DNA from 3 places in the Arthrobacter sp. P4_F11 genome. Region 2 is predicted to be linked to each of the others. Evidence: riboswitches for the same ligand, from Rfam matches in the RefSeq annotation. Region 2 holds a riboswitch; each other region holds the start of a gene.
The links. A riboswitch is a leader RNA that binds a small molecule or an ion and turns the genes downstream of it on or off. The one in region 2 is predicted to bind S-adenosylmethionine.
Positions count from the first base shown of each region.

Region 1: linked by a shared signal. The riboswitch ahead of AC1DRO_RS12535 (aminotransferase class V-fold PLP-dependent enzyme) and the one ahead of metX (homoserine O-acetyltransferase MetX) in region 2 are both predicted to bind S-adenosylmethionine.
Region 3: linked by a shared signal. The riboswitch ahead of AC1DRO_RS18590 (DUF1737 domain-containing protein) and the one ahead of metX (homoserine O-acetyltransferase MetX) in region 2 are both predicted to bind S-adenosylmethionine.

Region 1 covers NZ_JBFUJK010000010.1:21,466-25,043, reverse strand. Annotated here, with positions in the region: gene AC1DRO_RS12540 (class I SAM-dependent methyltransferase) at 1-28, opposite strand, end outside; gene AC1DRO_RS12535 (aminotransferase class V-fold PLP-dependent enzyme) at 110-1,549, opposite strand; SAM riboswitch class IV at 1,584-1,697, opposite strand; gene hisN (histidinol-phosphatase) at 1,775-2,605, opposite strand; gene rsgA (ribosome small subunit-dependent GTPase A) at 2,682-3,578, opposite strand, start outside.
Region 2 covers NZ_JBFUJK010000006.1:191,572-195,149, forward strand. Annotated here, with positions in the region: gene AC1DRO_RS09110 (MFS transporter) at 1-854, opposite strand, end outside; gene metX (homoserine O-acetyltransferase MetX) at 1,021-2,160, opposite strand; SAM riboswitch class IV at 2,172-2,287, opposite strand; gene AC1DRO_RS09120 (bifunctional o-acetylhomoserine/o-acetylserine sulfhydrylase) at 2,471-3,578, opposite strand, start outside.
Region 3 covers NZ_JBFUJK010000019.1:64,301-67,878, forward strand. Annotated here, with positions in the region: gene AC1DRO_RS18580 (O-succinylhomoserine sulfhydrylase) at 1-714, opposite strand, end outside; gene AC1DRO_RS18585 (rhodanese-like domain-containing protein) at 715-1,134, opposite strand; gene AC1DRO_RS18590 (DUF1737 domain-containing protein) at 1,131-1,439, opposite strand; SAM riboswitch class IV at 1,452-1,565, opposite strand; gene AC1DRO_RS18595 (ATP-grasp domain-containing protein) at 1,884-2,837, shown strand; gene AC1DRO_RS18600 (aminodeoxychorismate lyase) at 2,844-3,578, opposite strand, start outside.

The DNA.
Region 1 (3,578 bases), on a different contig from region 2:
TGTGGAGCCTGGGTCCGGCGCTTGCCACGTGCGATCTCCTTCTGGAAGGTCCTGCTGGTTTCAGATACCTTTCGAATTTACCGCACCCGCGCCGGGCCCTGATCCTGCGCTAGTCGAGGGTGCAGGGCGCAGCGCCGGCCGTGCCCGGGGTGTTCGGAGCCCAGTGGGGGTAGCTGCGGGTATCGTTGGCCGGCACCCAGCGGCCGGCGTCCACCACGTAATCCCAGCCGAGTCCGTTCTGCCGCAGCTGCTGCAGGCCGGCCAGCAGGCGTTCGGCGTCCTCCAGCCGTGAGCCGAGGCCGAAGCTGGCCCGCAGGGAGCCGGCGGGCAGGCCGAGCCGCTTGAGCAGCGGGTGGGCGCAGAAGCGGCCGTCGCGCAGGCCAATGCCGTGTTCGGCCGACAGGTAGGCGGCCACCAGTCCGGCGTCGTAGCCTTCCACGGAAAAGTTCACGACGCCGATCGTGCCGGTGTCCGGCTGATCGCCTCCAGTGGAAGAAGCGGAGGAAGAATCAGAAACCGAATCGGCAAAGATCCGGTGCACGGTTACTCCTTCGATGCCCTGGAGGCCCTCGACGAGGAAGGACCGGATGGCGTCCTCGTGGGCCTGCCACTGCTCCGGGTCCAGGGCCGCAATGACCTGGGTGGCGCGGGCGAGGGCCGCCGCGCCGAGGACGTTCGGCGAGCCGCCCTCGTGCCGGGCAGGTCCCGTGGTCCAGCTGACGGAGTCGAGCCGGGCATCGCGGACCGCGCCGCCGCCGGCCAGGTGCGGGGTGCCGGCGTCGAGCCAGTCTGTCCGCCCCACCAGCACGCCGGCGCCGAACGGGGCGTACAGCTTGTGTCCCGAGAAGGCGAGGTAATCGACGTCGTCCGCGGCGATATTGATCCGCCGGTGCGGGGCGAGCTGCGCGGCGTCGACAACGATCCTGGCGCCGTATTCGTGCGCCAGTGCGGCCAGGGTCCGGATCGGGAGGATCTCCCCGGTGACGTTGGAGGCGCCGGTGACGGCCAGCAGGCTGACGCCGCCGCGGGCGAGTTCGTCGCGCAGGCGGTCCACGGTGGCCGCGAGGGTGGCGGCGGCCACGACGCTGCGGTGCGGGACATTCTGCCAGGGCAGGAGGTTGGCGTGGTGTTCGATGTCGAGGTAGAGGACCTCGCCCGCGGGCCGCCCGTCGCGCAGCGGCAGGCAGCCGGCCAGCAGGTTCAGGGAATCGGTGGTGTTGCGCGTGAAGATCACGGAATCGTCGGGCCGGCCGCCCACGAAGTCCCGCACGATGTCCCGGGCGTTCTCGTAGACGGAGGTGCTGATCTGCGATGCGTAGCCGGCGCCGCGGTGCACGCTCGCGTAGTACGGCAGGATTTCGTTCAGGTAGGCCGAGACCACGGACAGGGCCGGGGCGGAGGCGCCGTAGTCGAGGTTGGCGTAGCGCGCGTGGCCGCCGGTGATCAGCGGGGCCTGGATTTCGGCCCCGGTGACGGCTGCCAGCGGGCGGGCCGCGAGGGCAAGCCGTGCATGGAATTCAGGGGCAACGGGGAAAATGGCAGTTGTCATGGGACCTCACTCGAACAGGACCCCACACCGTGGGAATCCGCGCTTGCCGGGTCCGTTCCGGACCGGCCAGGTCGTCACCCGGGGCACCCCACCGCGACTGGAGGGTTGCCGGCCAGCAAACCGGGGTTTAGCGCTGGCACTCGTGACCTGCATCGAGCGTAGGACATCGGGGCAGCCGGGGAAAAGGCGGCCGCCGATTGTGAAGCGGATTATTACGGGCGCGGCTCAGTTGTTCGGGTGGGCTTGGAAGAGGTCGTCGAGTCCGGGGTTGAGCCGCTTGAGCACTTCCGAGTGCAGGATCGAATTGGTGGCCAGGGCGTTGCCGCCGAAGGGGCCGTCCTCGCCTTCGAGCGAGGTGAAGCGGCCGCCGGCCTCGGTCACGATCGGCACCAGGGCGGCCATGTCGTAGAGATTCAGCTCGGGTTCGCAGGCGATGTCCACGGCGCCCTCGGCCACGAGGCAGTACGACCAGAAGTCACCGTAGGCGCGGGTGCGCCACACTTCCTCGGTCAGGCCCAGGAACTCGTCCAGGTTCCCGCGTTCCTTCCAGCCGCCAAGGCTGGAGTAGGACAGCGAGGCGTCCTCGAGATTGGAGACGTTGGATACCTTCAACCGTGTGGCGGCGGCGAGCGAGCGGCCCGTGTAGGCGCCTGCACCCTTGGCGGCCCACCAGCGCTTGCCCAGTGCCGGCGCGCTGACGACGCCGACCACCGGCTCGCCCTCATCGACGAGGGCGATCAGGGTGGCCCAGACCGGGACGCCGCGGACAAAGTTCTTCGTGCCGTCGATCGGGTCGATGATCCACCGGCGGGAACCGTGGCCCGAGCTGCCAAATTCTTCGCCCAGGACCGCGTCACGCGGACGTGACCGGGAGAGCTGGCCGCGAATGGCCTCTTCCGCGGACTTGTCGGCATCGGTGACGGGTGTGAGGTCGGGCTTCGTCTCGATCCGAAGGTCGAGCGCCTTGAAGCGGCTCATGGTCTGGGAATCGACCGAATCTGCCAGTACATGGGCAAGGCGCAGGTCATCGTTGTAGCTCGAAGCGGGTTGACTCATGGTTCCAAACTACCGTCAAACCGGGCCGCCGGGCGGTAGGCCGCGGCACGGCGCCGCCGCCCCGTTGCTGGTCCGGCTAGGAGACGGTGCCCAGTTCCTTGGTTTCCTGCGCTTCCATCCGCGGGTCAGTGCCCAGCAGCCGGCGCAGGGACGCGAGCCTGGCCGGTCCCGAAGGCCCCGCGTGCCCGGCCGCAACCCACTTGTCGACGCCGCAGTTGACGGCGGTGGAGTCATGCTTGCAGCCGCGTTCGCAATCATCGGTGCCCGGCTCCAGGTCCGGGAAGGAGCGCAGGATCCGGTCCGGGTCCACGTGGGCCAGGCCGAAGGACCGGATGCCGGGGGTGTCGATGATCCAGCTGCCGGCCGGGGCATCGTTGACTTTGAGCGCCAGTGCCGAGGAGGACGTGTGGCGGCCGCGGCCGGTTACCGCGTTCACGCCTCCCGTGGCCCGCTCGGCCCCGGTCAGGGCGTTGACCATGGTGGACTTGCCGACGCCGGAATGGCCCAGCATCACGGTGACCTTGCCGTCGAGGTAGTCGCGCAGCTGGGATACCGCGTCCTTGTCGAGCCGGGCGGAGAGCCCGTCGTCGGAGCGGGCGTCGATGCCGGAAGCGGCGGAGTCCGCGGTCTTGGAGATGATGACGGGGAAGTCGAGGTGCTGGTAGTTGGACAGCAGCTCGGCGGGATCCTTGACGTCGGCCTTGGTGACGAGCAGCAGCGGCTCAATGCCGGCGTCGTACGCGGCCACCAGCGCGCGGTCGATGAAACCGGTCCGCGGCTCGGGGTTGGCGGCGGCGACCACCACCACCAGCTGGTCGGCGTTGGCCACGACGGCACGTTCGATCGGGTCCGTGTCGTCGGCGCTGCGGCGCAGCAGCGTCTTGCGGTCCTGGATCTTGACCAGCCGCGCCAGGGTGTCGGGCTCGCCGGTGACGTCCCCCACGAGGGAGACGAAGTCGCCGGCAACCACCGG
Region 2 (3,578 bases):
TCCGTCTGGACGATGACCTTCAGGTAAGTGATCGAGAAGGTGACCACAAGGTAGTAGAGGATGTTCTCGGCGAATCGCAGACCCATGGCGGTGAAGACGCCTCGCGGGTAGCGGCGGAAGACCTCGGCCACGCCGTAGCCCTTGTGGCCGGCCTCGACCTCCTTGCGGGCCTCCAGGAAGATGGGGGCGTCCTGGACTTTGGTGCGGATGTAGTAGCCGACCAGCACGATCACGGCGGAGAGCCAGAAGGCTACGCGCCAGCCCCAGCTGAGGAAGTCGGCGGAGGACAACGTGGCGGAGAGGGTGAACAGGACAGCTGTGGCCAGGAGGTTGCCCATCGGAACCGCCGACTGCGGCCAGCTTGCCCAGAAACCGCGGGACTTGCTCGGGCTGTGTTCGGCGACGAGAAGGACTGCGCCGCCCCATTCACCGCCAACGGCGAAGCCCTGGGCGAAGCGCAGGAAGACCAGCAGGGCCGGGGCCCAGTAGCCGATCTGCGCGAAGGTGGGCAGGCAGCCCATGGCGAAGGTGGCAACGCCGACAAGGATGATGCTCAGCTGGAGCAACTGCTTGCGGCCGAACTTGTCGCCGAAGTGGCCGAAGACGATGCCGCCGATCGGGCGGGCAATGAAGCCGACCGCGTAGGTGAGGAAAGCGGCGAGGATGCCGTCCAGTTCCGAACCGGTGTTCGGGAAAAACAGCTTGCCGAATACAAGGGTGGCGGCGGAGGCGTAGAGGAAAAACTCGTACCACTCAACCACGGTGCCGGCCATGGAGGCCGCCACCACCTTCTTCAGGCCGGACGTTTTGACGTCGGTTTCTTCAGCGCGCCTTGCGGCGTTTTCCGTACTCATCGTGACTCCTTCGGCGTCTCCATCGACACCCTGTGGACCATTGGACTGAGGACGCTTGTGATTTAGGGCACAGGGCGTCATTCCCCATGAGTATGGACGCTCCGGCCCTGAGCCTCAACGGCCATTAGTGCAGAGCGCATCTGCAAAAATGCACAAGCGGGCCGGCCTAGTGGCTGAAGAAGGTCTCCCGGAGCTGCCCGCTGAGCTGGCCGATTTCGGTCAGGAAGCCGTCGTGGCCGATCGGCGCTTGAATGATGTGCAGTTCCGGGCCGCCCGGCAGGGCCTCTGCCAGTTGACGGGACTGGGCCGGGAAATACAGGCGGTCCGAGTCCACGGCCGCCACCAGGAACTCCGCGGTGGCCGGGGCCAGTGCCTCCCCGAGACCTCCGCGCCCCCGGCACACATCGTGGCTCATGAGGGCTTCGGTGATCGCGATGTAGCTGTTCGCGTCGAAACGCCGGGCCAGTTTGCTGCCCTGGTGGTCCAGGTAGCTTTCCACCTGATAGCGCCCGCGTCCGGCCAGCGATCCGGCCTCCAGGGGCGTCTCGGACTCCTGGGCGTTGCGGCCAAACCGGCCGTCCAGTTCGGCCGCTGAGCGGTAGGTAATGTGCGCGATGCGGCGGGCGAGGGCGAGCCCCGCCTCGGGTTCCGGGCCGCCGTAGTAGTCCCCGCCCCTGAAGTGGGGGTCCTGGCGGATGGCCAGCGTCTGTGCCTGCGCGAAGGCAATCTGTTCGGCGGTGCTGCTGGCGCCGACGGAAATCACGGCGCAGCGCCGGACCCGGCCGGGAAACGTGACGGCCCATTCAAGGGCCCGCGCGCCGCCGAGCGAGCCGCCCAGCACCGCGTACCAGCTGCCGATGCCCAGGGCATCGGCCAGCCGCGCCTCGGCAGCGGCGGTGTCCCGCAGGGTGACCAGCGGGAACCGCGATCCCCAGGGGCGCCCGTCCGGGGCCGGGGTGGAAGGCCCGGTGGATCCGTAGCAGCCGCCCAGGATGTTGATCGAAACGACGAAATACTTGTCCGTGTCCACGGGAGCCCCGGGTCCGGCGAGCTGTTCCCACCAGCCGGGCTCCCCGCTCTCGCCGCGGGTCACGTGCGTGTCGCCGGTCAGGGCGTGTTCAATGAGCACGGCGTTGGAGGCATCCGCGTTCAGGGTCCCCCACGTCTCGTAGGCGAGCACCACATCCGGCAACGGAGTCCCGGATTCGAGCTGCAGATCACCGATCCTGACGAACTGGACAGTCCCGTCAGGGGTCCGGGATGGTTTGGTTTCGGGAACACCCGTGCGGGTGACGGCAATCGTCATGTGAGGACCTATCTTCGCACTTGCCCGCCGTCAGCTGACCGGCAGGCCAGGTCTTCACCCGGGGCACCCCGCCGCAAAAGGAGGGTTGCCGGCCAGCAAGCCGGGGCTGTCGCTGGCACTCATGACCTGGTACGAGTCTACGAAACAGGGTGCGGAAATCACGAAGATTATGACTTCCATGTGACAGCCGGACCCGTCAGCACCGCAGTTTCCCCACCTTTGACAGCCGTGACCGGCGGGTCGCGCCGAAGTGCCGGCGATTCCCGGCGTCATGCCCGCAAAGGTGGGGAAATTCCGCGTGGGCTTCGGCCTAGGCGGACTTGGCCGCGCGGAATCCGGCGTCGAGGTCCGCCAAGATGTCGTCAATGTGCTCCAGTCCCACCGAAAGCCGCACCAGCCCGGGATTCACCCCGGCGATCACCTGCTGTTCAGGCGAGAGCTGGCTGTGGGTGGTCGACGCCGGATGGATCACCAGCGACCGGACATCGCCGATGTTCGCGACGTGGGAGTGCAGTTCGAGGGCATCGACGAACCGCTTGCCGGCCTCCGCTCCCCCGGCGATGTTGAACGCCACGACGGCGCCGGTCCCCTTGGGCCCGTACTTGCGGCCGCGCTCGTACCAGGGGCTGGACGGCAGCCCGGCGTAGGCGACCGATTCGACGTCGTCCCGCCCCTCCAGCCATTGCGCCACCTTCGTGGCGTTGGCCACGTGGCGCTCGACGCGCAGGCTCAGCGTTTCGATGCCCTGGGCGATGAGGAAGGCGTTGAACGGGGACACCGCGGAGCCGAGGTCGCGCAGGAGCTGGACCCGGGCCTTGAGGATGTAGGAGAGGTTCGCGCCCAGCGCGCCGTCGGCTCCGAGGTCGCGGGCGTAGACCAGGCCGTTGTAGGTGGGGTCCGGGGTGTTGAAGCCGGGGAACCGCTCCGGGTCTTTCCCGAAGTCGAAGTTGCCGGAGTCCACGATCACGCCGGCGATTGCGGCGCCGTGCCCGCCGAGGTACTTGGTGGCGGAATGGACCACGATGTCCGCGCCCCACTCGATCGGCCGGATCAGGTAGGGGGTGGAGAGCGTGTTGTCGACCACCAGCGGGACGCCGGCCTCGTGCGCCACGCGGGAGACGCCCTCGATGTCCAGGACGTCCTGGCGGGGGTTGGAGACCACTTCGCCGAAGAACAGCTTGGTGTTGGGCTGGACGGCGTCCCGCCACTGGTCCAGGTTATCCGGGTCCGCCACGAAGGTCACGGAGATGCCGAACTTCTTCAGCGTGTGCGCGAGCAGGTTGTAGGTTCCGCCATAGAGGCTGGGGCTGGCCACCACATGGTCCCCGGCCTCGGCGATATTGAGGATGGCGAACGTCTCGGCGGCCTGGCCGGAGCTGAGCAGCAGCGCCGCGAGGCCGCCTTCCAGGCTGGCGACG
Region 3 (3,578 bases), on a different contig from region 2:
CTGCTTGACGGGCCCGTCGATGAATTCCTTGGTGCCCAGGATGGCCCCGCCCAGGACGCGGCCCTGGCCGTCGATGTGCTTGGTGCCGGAGTAGACCACCACGTCCGCGCCGAGGTCGCCGCAGCGCTGGAGCAGCGGGGTGGCGAAGACGTTGTCTACCACCACCGTGGCGCCGGCCGCGTGCGCCAGTTTGCTCACGGCGGCGATGTCCACGATTTCCTGCATCGGGTTCGACGGCGACTCGAAGAACACCGCCGTGGTCGGCTCGGACAGCGCGGATTGCCACTGCTCCAGGTCCGGGCCGTCCACGAAGACCGTCTCGACTCCCCAGCGCGGCAGGATTTCGTTAAGGATCACGAAGCACGAGCCGAACAGCGAGCGGGCCGCGACCACCCGGTCGCCGGCCGCCAGCAGCGCGCCCAGGGCGGTGAAGACGGCGGACATGCCGGACGCGGTCGCGAAACACGCCTCCGTTCCCTCGAGCAGCCGGAGCCGCTCCTGGAAGGTGGCGACGGAGGGGTTGCCGTAGCGGGAGTAGACGAAGCGCTCGTCCTCCCCGGTGAAGGCGCGCTCGGCGGCGGCCGCGGACTCGTAGACGAATCCTGAGTTGAGGAAGATCGGCTCGGTGGTTTCCTGGAAGCCGGTGCGGTCAAGGCCGCCACGGACAGCCTGGGTGTCGGCCGCCCAGCCGGCGGCGTCGGGATTGAAAGTCACTTAGATCTTTCCGAGGTTGGTGGGCAGGCCGCGGTTCTTCCAGCCATTGACGGTGCGTTCGCCAAAGCGGTCGGTCTCGCCTTCGAAGCCCTCAAGGACGTTGTACGAGGTGTAGCCGGCGGCCGTCGCGGCCGTCGCGGCGGCGATCGACCGGGCACCGGAACGGCAAAGGAACACCAGTTCGACGGCGGTGTCCGCCGGCGCCCGCTGCCTTAGCTGTTCCACGAAGTGCGGGTTCGGCATGCCGCCGGCGAGGTTCCACTGGATGAAGAGCGGATCGCTGCGGCTCTCGCCCGCGGCCGCGGTGTCCGGGATGCCGATGTGGGCCCATTCGCCCTCGGTCCGGACATCCACCAGGATGGCTCCGGCCTCCAGCTTGGCCCACGCCTCCTGCGGGCTGAGGTCTCCGGCGTAGCTCATGCGTGGCCCGCGAAGGCCCCGTCGGCGCCAAATTCGTCGGCGTCGAGCTCATCAACCGCATTGGCCACGGCGGCGTCCGCACTGGCAATCGCGGCCGGCAGGACCAGCGCCTGCGCCACGATCACGGTGCTTCCGTTGAAGCTGGCGGCGGGGCTTCCATGCAGCACGTAGCCCTCGGCCAGGGCGGCTGACACCCGCTCGCAAAAGGCGCGGTCATCCGCGCCGGTGAACAGCCGGTAGGCCAGCCTCTCCTCGCCGGGTGCTGAACCGGGTGTGGCTGTTGTGGGTATTGACGTCTCGGGCACGACGGATCTCCTCTTTCACGCTTGCAGCTCGAATTCTCGAATGCCGAGTATTCACCTGAGGCACCCCGCCGCGAAAGGGAGGGTTGCCGACCGGCCAGTCAGGGCTTGGCACCGGTTCTCATTACTCCCCAAAAACGTAACACCTGCGACGCCGGCCCGCACGGCCGCCGTCGTCATGTTCCGTAACCGGACCGCGGCCCGGGCGAGTAGTGGCGGGCTCCAGTTTCGGGTACAGCCCACTCGTGTCTGCCGGGACGTTTCGCCGTCTACTGGGGGGATTAGGTCCGACGCGTCGGCCGGAGCTGCAGGTGATTCGAGCAATGTGTGAATCGAGCAGTCCCGGAATCGACTCGTCTGTCCATCAACAAGCTGTCTGGGAATCGGTGGCTGGAACGGTCGGAGCCGCAGCCGCGGTCCGGCCGGTGACGGCGGAATGGAGCAATCGTGGGCCCGCGCATACTCGTTACCGGGATTACAAGCGCCGCCGGACGGGCCGTCGCGGCCCAGCTCGAAGCCCGGGGCCTCCCGTACCTCGGCACCGACGCCCGCGCCGACACCCGCCAGGCCGGGGAGGCTCCCGCCGCCGCGGTCAGGCTCCTGCCGGCTACGAACCCGGACATGGTCCTGGACCTGCGCCGGGTGGTGGACCGCGAAGCCATCAACGTCATCATTCCGACCCTCACCGTGGAGCTCCCGCTCCTGGCCGCGGCCCGCGCCGGATTCGCCCAGGACGTGCGGATCATCGTGGCCGACCCAGCCGCGGTGGCCCTCGCCAACGACCACCTGTTCACCACCTGGGCGCTGCAAGCCGCCGGCATCCCGGTGCCCCGGTTCGCGGTTCCGGGCGACCTCGCCGCCGCGCCGGCATCCCTCGCCGGCCTCAGCGGCCCCGTGGTGGTCAAGCCGCGGGTCTTCAAAGGCTCCCATGGTGTCCACCTGCTGGCCGGAACCGACTCCGTTAGCTGGAAGAACATGCCGGCGGGGCAACTGGTCCAGGAATTTATCCCGGGCGCCGACTATGTGTGCCTGGTGTTCGGCACTCCGGCACGCAACGCGATGGCGCCGGTGGCGGTGGTCCTCGAGAAGACCAGGACTCCGTATGGACGCGCCGGCAGCGACGAGGTCAGCCGCAGGGTGCCGGCGAACCAGGCAGGGGATGTGCGCAAGCTGGGCCTGGCCGCCGTCCGCACGCTCGGGCTGGCCGGGCCGGTCCAGGTCCAGATCCGCCGCCGCACCGACGGAACGCCCGTGGTGCTGGGTGTCTGCGCGACCCTGGGGGAGAACAGCACCTGGGCCCCGGAAATGCTCGACGCCGTGCTCGCAACGTTCATGCTCCCGGCGTTCAACCCGGCCTCGTTCCGCCGGTGCCCGGCAGTGCCCGCGGACGCCCTGGGGTGAGCGTTGCTATTCGATGGTCGCGAAGAGGGCGTTGAGTTCGGCAGTGAGCTGGCGCCGGAGTTCCGGGGTGCCGATTTCCTGCCCGTCGATGTGGTTCACCGGGGCCAGGAGCCGGATGCTGGAGATCAGCCAGACCGCGTCGGCGTCCAGCAGGTCCTTCGGCTCCAGCGGGCCGTAGCCCAGCTCCCAGCCGGCGGCCTTGGCAGCGGTGAACAGGGCGCCCTGTGAAGTGCCGGGCAGGATGCCGCTGTCCAGCTGGGGCGTGATGAGCCGCCGGACGGTGCGGACTCCGCCGGCGCCGTCGTCCGAGGTTTCCAGGTGGGCCAGCAGAACGGTCGACGTCGGACCCTCCAGCACCCTGCCGTCCGCGGACGTGAAGATGACGTCGTCGGCGCCCTGCCGGTGGGCGTAGCGCAGTGCCGCCATGTTCACGGCGTAGGAAAGGGTCTTGGCGCCGAGCAGGAGCCACGGGGCGCGCTCGCCAACTTCACTGTCGTAGCCGCGGTCGAGCAGGATGACGTCGATCCCGGTCTCGCGCTGCCGTCGTCCCGCGGCGGCCGGGGCGGAGGCCTGGACCCAGCACGTGGGGGCAGCCGCGCCCTCCGGCCCGCGGGTGACAATCAGCTTCACCACCACCTCGTCCTGCTCCGCGCCGCCCGCTGCAGCCGCGGCGGGGTCCTGCCCGCGGAACTCGCGGATGGCGGTTTCCACCGCCCGCCGCCATGCATCCTCGGCGGGGAT